One region of the Peribacillus sp. NPDC101481 genome, then DNA from elsewhere that is predicted to be linked to it. Evidence: riboswitches for the same ligand, from Rfam matches in the RefSeq annotation. Region 1 holds a riboswitch; each other region holds the start of a gene.
The links. A riboswitch is a leader RNA that binds a small molecule or an ion and turns the genes downstream of it on or off. The one in region 1 is predicted to bind S-adenosylmethionine.
Positions count from the first base shown of each region.

Region 1 (2,273 bases):
TCAAGTTCAACCAGGATCGTCCTTTCCGTCTTGGCCTTTTCGTACAGTGGAAGTTCCAATTCTCTTTCGTTCACTTCAATTATTTCTATTTCACGGGATTTCGTAACTTTCTCTTTTACGGGAGCAAAACTTCCGATCGCATTCTTTACAGCTTGAATATGCAGTGGCGTCGTTCCACAGCACCCGCCTATGATAGCGGCACCTTGCTCACGAAGTTCCACTGCACTTGAACCGAAATATTCCGGCACGGCTTTATAGACGAGCCTTCCATCCACATAATCAGGGAGGCTGGCATTAGGGTATATGGCAATCGATGCTTGCTTTGGCAAACTCACTTCTTCCAAGGCCCTGATCATATGATGTGGACCAAGACGGCAATTCACCCCAACAACATCGGCACCCAATTGCTCGAGTTTTTGAAAGGCTTCATTTAAATGGATTCCATTTTGGAGATTACCCAGTTCATGCATCGAGACATTTGCGATGATCGGCAGTCCAGTTTCATTTTTTACGATTTGCAGAACGGTTTCCAGCTCTTCCAGGTCATAAAATGTTTCCAAGAGAATCCCATCAGGATTTTCCATCAACAGACTGTATAGCTGTTCACGAAACCCCCGTTTAATCTCTTCCATGCTTAAATCCGATTTTCTGATACTCCGTTGTGCCCCTATGGTACCGAAGACATAAGCCTTTCCTTTTGCCGCTTTTTTAGCAAGAATGACTCCCTGGCGATTGATTCTGCTTACTTCATCTTCAAGTCCATACCGTTTCAATTTGTTGAAATTGGCTCCGTATGTATTCGATTGAAGGATATCTGCACCAGCTTCCAGATAGGCACGATGGATAGACTCTATTTGATCCGGATTCGTGCAGTTTAATTCCTCATAACATTGATCGATGCCATTTGAGTACAATAAGGTGCCCATTGCCCCTTCCCCAACCAGCATTCTTTCTTTCACTTCTTTACGAAAATTCATCATTACACCCTCTCTCAAAAACAGTCCTGTTTTTGTCGTATTTTATGAGTATGAGAGAAAAGGAAAAAAAACCTTCTCAAAGAAGAAGGTTTTTTGAAACATTCTCCTCATCTATCAAGCTCTGCTTGCTGGATTTAGCACCTTTGCCTAAGCTGGTTGCTGAGGTTTCTTCGGGCCAGTCCCTCCACCTCTCTCGATAAGATCCATTTATATAATTTTCACAAGATTTCAAAATTAGATTATATTTAATTTACATTAATAATCTGTCAATTTCAATACCTGATCGACATTTTTTTCACTTTTGCAAAAATGATTCAATCTTTTGCAGCCTGAACCCTCTTCAAGATTCTTTGTTTCCAGTCTTCCGCTAATGGGTCCAGAGTAAGTAAAGCCTTGGCGCCTTCCAGCCCATCTCGTTTATGAAGGATTACCTCTGCTGCATAATGAACTGAAATTTTTTCTTGCGAACGATCTATTAGCACGATCTCGTTTTGTTTATTTATCGTTCCTTCTTGAAGTACTCTTGCAAAATAACCAGTGAAACTCGTTTTCAGCACGAGTTCCAAAAACTTAGGTTCTTGATTGAAGTGGGAAATGGTCGAACAAGGTATCCTCCCCTGGTTAATTTGAACAATCACATCGCCTATTTGATAAATATCGCCGATAAACGTGGTTTCTTCCCTCATCCCCGCTACGGTTAAATTTTCACCGAATGCTGGGATATCCAGCTTTTTAGAGAATCTCTCATTCCATAATGAATAATGCTCAAAGGGGTAAAAGCACAAAGCCCGATCAGGACCTCCATGGAACTTTTCATTACCTACCCCATCACCAATTATGCCTGATTTAGTCACTTTCACATTATCCTGTGCTTGTTTATCCATGGCTGAAAAGATATCGACATTCGAAAAACTTTCATGTTTCGGCTTTCCGGCCTGAAGTGATTTGATTTTTCCATTTTCCATTTTGCATCTTCCATTCATATTTAATTTATATCATCCTATATGTATAAATTATACTAAAAATCCATTATATTAGTAGTTTTTAAAAATATATGAAGTGAAAAAGCCACATGAGCCGTTAAATGGGCGAAATATCATTGATTTCCTGAAAAATCCATAGGTTAGTTTCAGTAATTTTGTTGCTATTTCAGAATTAAATATGGTAGAATATGAACACAATATATAGTCGAAAACTACAACCGTTCGCCTATATGTTGATTTTCACGATTGAATTCCTCATTGTCGCTCTTTAGGGAGCGAATTTTTTTGCCTTCATTATCATCCATCATTTTCT
Region 1 is NZ_JBIWNJ010000001.1:534,392-536,664, forward strand. Features, by position in the region: gene ACIROD_RS02445 (bifunctional homocysteine S-methyltransferase/methylenetetrahydrofolate reductase) at 1-977, opposite strand, end outside; SAM riboswitch class I at 1,082-1,180, opposite strand; gene ACIROD_RS02450 (MOSC domain-containing protein) at 1,292-1,942, opposite strand.

Region 2 (2,273 bases), on a different contig from region 1:
ATCATGCCTCAATATTACCGTTCTCTTCAAGACTGGATTGCCAGTTCCCAAATGGAGTTCTCACAAAGCCAGCAGTTTATGGATGAGATGAGTGCCGGTTTCAATGAATTATACAAAGAAGAACGGATTACGCTTGCAGGCGACTTCAGAGTATTGGATGACTGGCGCCGTGATGCCGACAGGATGACAAGCAGCATCCGCATCGAAAACGTCAATATCCTTTTGCGCAGGACTCCATCTCAATTACTGCTTAAAGGGGCAGGGAAGCTGTTTGGGGCGATACCGCAAAATAAAGCCAATATGTACAATCGTTATAAGAAATACCTGGAAAGTGAAGATTACCTGGATGTTGCGGAAATGATCACGGAGCGTTTCCTTACCCAATTTGGATTGTTTGAAAAATCTTTGGATCGTGACATCTCCCTTTTCTATCGCGGTTCATTTGCATTACTTCAAAAAACGATAGAGCAAACGCAGACTGAAATAAAAGACTACCAGGCTGCATTGGAGCATATGAAACAAAATCCGGAAGTTTACCGTGACCCTATCACTTTGTTCGAAGTGAAATTAAGGCAGTTGGAGCGGCTTGAAAAGATTGAGAAAAAGCGTCTAGCCCAGCTTCAAAGAAAATAAAAAATAACGGGGAACATTTCAAATATTCAAAAATCTATTGACTTTACGACTATATCCCTATAAAGTGATAATTACGAAAACGTAACACGATATATCTCTTATCAAGAGTGGCGGAGGGACTGGCCCTAAGATGCCCAGCAACCGTTCCATTAGGAATTGGTGCTAAATCCTGCAAAACAGAAATGTTTTGACAGATAAGAGAGGGACAAGTCTGCAAAACAGCCGATTAAACCTCTCTATATTAGAGAGGTTTTTATTTTGGGATTTACACCAACTTAACTGATAAGACTAATAAGAAAAAATGGAGGGAAACAAGATGAAAAGGTCTATTAAAGGTATATTCATTTCAGCCATCGCTTCCGCTTTGCTTTTAACGGGGTGCTCTACAGGTCAGAGTTCCACAGAGTCGAAGAAAGAAGAAAAAGTATCATTTGAAAATGTTCCGGAAAGATTCGCTGATGGAGATGGAGCCAGAATCAAAGTGATCCGTAAAATTGGCGGTGATGATCATACGGCCCAATACCTGGCGGGGGCGAAGGAAGAAGGAGAAGCACTGGGGTTTCAAGTGGATACTTACACAGCCAATGGTGATACGGCTAAATTCCATGATGCGATAGCGCAGGCTTTGGAGGAAGATTATGACGGCTATATCATTTCACATGGTGATGATGCAGCAACTGTGAATGACGTTCAAAAGTTGGTTGATGCAGGTAAAAGCGTTGTCACATTCGATTCAATAAGCGATCTATCTAAAATAGAAGGCGTGACATTAACTTCACAAGATGATGAAGCGTTGGCAACACTGGCTTTTGATAAGCTGATAAAAGAACAGAAAGGTAAAGCGGCAATTGCATACCTTTGGGTGGACGGTTTTCCTCCAATGGTAAGAAGAAATGCAGTCTATCAGGAAAAATTAAAAGAAAATCCTGGAATCAAAGAAGTCGAAAGATTCGGAGTGGCATCTGCTGATACATCGGTTCAGACACAAAATGCTGTAGCCGCAATGCTGAATAAATACCCTAAAGGTAAATTGGATGCCATTTTCGCAACATGGGATGCCTTTGCTATCGGTGCAGCCCGGGCGATTAAAGAGGCGGGCCGCGATGAAGTGAAGATATATGGAATAGATGTCTCGAATGCAGATCTCCAGGAAATCCAATCGGCTGATAGCTCATGGTCCTACACGGCAGCAGTAGATCCCAAGTTGATCGGTGCAGTGAATATGAGGATATTGGCTAAAAAATTAGCGGGCGAAGAAACGCCGCAAACCTATGACTTGAAGGCTTCACTTATTTCACAAAAGCAAATCCAAGCGTCTAAAGAAGCGGTGAACATGGCAAATCTGTCTGGTATTGTCGATGGCTGGGGTGTATCGACGGAATTTGAAGAAGATTGGATGAAGGTTTTGAAAGATCATTATAAAAATTAAAAAGAGACACTCTCTTTCAAGTAGAAGGGAGTGTCTGTTCAATAAGGGGGAATGGACATGGGCACGCAACTAGAAATGAAGAAGATTTCGATTGAATTTCCGGGGGTGAAGGCGCTGAGTGATGTTGATTTTTCCGTAAAATCGGGGACAGCCCACGCATTGGTCGGTGCAAACGGAGCAGGGAAATCGACGTTAATGAAAGTTTTATCGG
Region 2 is NZ_JBIWNJ010000004.1:243,824-246,096, reverse strand. Features, by position in the region: gene ACIROD_RS22800 (GTPase domain-containing protein) at 1-633, shown strand, start outside; SAM riboswitch class I at 729-834, shown strand; gene ACIROD_RS22795 (sugar ABC transporter substrate-binding protein) at 950-2,062, shown strand; gene ACIROD_RS22790 (sugar ABC transporter ATP-binding protein) at 2,120-2,273, shown strand, end outside.
Region 2: it holds a riboswitch for S-adenosylmethionine, as region 1 does, so the genes downstream of both, ACIROD_RS22795 (sugar ABC transporter substrate-binding protein) here and ACIROD_RS02445 (bifunctional homocysteine S-methyltransferase/methylenetetrahydrofolate reductase) in region 1, are expected to answer to the same signal.

Region 3 (2,273 bases), on a different contig from region 1:
AATCGATACAGGCTCTGCCACACCGATTGCGTATGCCAATTGAACTTCCGCTTTGTCGGCAAGGCCGGCTGCCACGATGTTTTTCGCAACATAACGAGCAGCGTATGCAGCAGAACGGTCAACTTTAGTAGCATCCTTACCAGAGAATGCACCGCCGCCGTGACGAGCGTATCCGCCGTAAGTATCAACGATGATTTTACGTCCAGTAAGACCAGCATCCCCTTGAGGTCCGCCAATTACGAAACGGCCAGTCGGGTTGATGAAGTATTTAGTTTGAGCATCGATCAATTCAGCTGGAACGACCGCTTTGATCACATGTTCTTTTAGATCGGCTTGAATTTGTTCAAGCGTAATTTCAGCATCATGCTGTGTAGAGATAACGATCGTATCTACACGTACAGGACGGTTATTCTCATCATATTCCACAGTTACCTGTGTTTTACCATCAGGGCGTAAGTAAGCAAGAGTTTCATCTTTACGAACTTGAGCCAGGCGGAATGAAAGTTTATGCGCCAATGAAATCGGAAGCGGCATAAGCTCTTCTGTTTCATTACAAGCAAATCCGAACATAAGACCTTGGTCCCCTGCACCGATTGCATCGATTTCTTCCTCTGACATGTTTCCTTCACGAGCTTCCAATGCTTTATCGACTCCAGCTGCGATATCGGCAGACTGCTCATCAATGGAACTCAACACTGCACAAGTTTCAGCATCGAAACCGTATTTCGCACGTGTGTAGCCAATTCCTTTAATCGTATCACGAACGATACGCGGAATATCCACGTAAGCGGACGTTGTAATTTCACCAGCAACAAGTACAAGACCTGTTGTTACACTAGTTTCACACGCAACACGTGCATTTGCATCCTTAGCTAGGATAGCATCTAAAATGGAATCTGAAATCTGATCACAAATTTTGTCCGGATGGCCCTCTGTAACAGATTCAGAAGTAAATAGACGTTTCTTTGACATCATATTTCCTCCTTGGAAGTTAGTATGTTGTAGGCATAAGCCTGATTTTTACGGAACTCGTTTCCCTCATTAGTTTCAACTATAGACACAGAATTACTTATGAAAAACACAAAAACCTTCCCTGGCAAATGAGGAAAGGTTTAAAATTCTGTCTTCTATCCTTTCACTCTTATCGTTCAAGGGTTTTTACCTTGCTCAGGTTAGCACCATCACCACTATTCCTTGAAGATCTTCGCTTTATTTTCGGCGATCGATCTTGGAGTCAAGTTCAATATGGCAGGTTGCTGGGTTTCAAAGGGCCTGTCCCTCCACCAACTCGGGATAAGAGAATCCGTACAATTTAAGATATTATCGTATATGGTTGGAATTTGTCAATGCTTTTCTAAAAAGAACATTTCCGCCCAGTATGGCTTTCTTTTGAAAAAAGTGTTGATACAGCGTCTTAGAAGGGTTTACAATGCAAAATACGAATAGAAATGTTGGAAATTGCCATTAATAATAAGTATTAAGCATACGAAAAACCACTTCACCATTGGAAATATATTGCTTACTTACTTCCTATTAAAATAAAATTGACTTCATTAAAGTATATGTGATAATCCTGACTCGGTTCCTGCCGGAATAAAATGATTAACGCGGCCAGCTGAAAATAATCACAAATTAGAAGAAATAGTATAGACTATTTAAATGAATGTGTTATACTAATTGTAATCTAAAAACTTAAACAAAGGAAGGTACCTCATATATGAATTCTGTAGATGTTTCTAATGAGTTACACCAGTTATTAACAGGAAACAATGTGCAAACTCAACTTTCAGTTCCTCAATTGGTCGAAAAAGTATTAAGCAGAAATGAAGGCGTTTTAACATCAACCGGCGCAGTAAAAGCTGAAACTGGCAAATATACTGGTCGTTCACCTAAAGATAAATTTATCGTGGAAGAAGCATCTGTTAAAGATAAAATCGATTGGGGTTCAGTGAACCAGCCAATTTCCGAAGATGTGTTCAATAAACTATATAATAAAGTAGTTGACTACCTAAAAGCAAAAGAAGAGATTTTTGTTTTTAAAGGTTTCGCTGGTGCAGACGAATCATCTCGTCTCCCAATCCGTGTTGTTAATGAATATGCTTGGCATAACCTTTTCGCCCATACTTTGTTCATCCGTCCAAATGAAGAGGAACTAAGAGGTCACGAAGCTGAATTCACAATCCTTTCTGCACCTAACTTCAAAGCAGACCCAGAAGTGGACGGAACCACTTCCGAAACTTTCATCATCGTTTCATTTGAACGCCGTACCATCC
Region 3 is NZ_JBIWNJ010000005.1:136,218-138,490, forward strand. Features, by position in the region: gene metK (methionine adenosyltransferase) at 1-975, opposite strand, end outside; SAM riboswitch class I at 1,139-1,300, opposite strand; gene pckA (phosphoenolpyruvate carboxykinase (ATP)) at 1,718-2,273, shown strand, end outside.
Region 3: it holds a riboswitch for S-adenosylmethionine, as region 1 does, so the genes downstream of both, metK (methionine adenosyltransferase) here and ACIROD_RS02445 (bifunctional homocysteine S-methyltransferase/methylenetetrahydrofolate reductase) in region 1, are expected to answer to the same signal.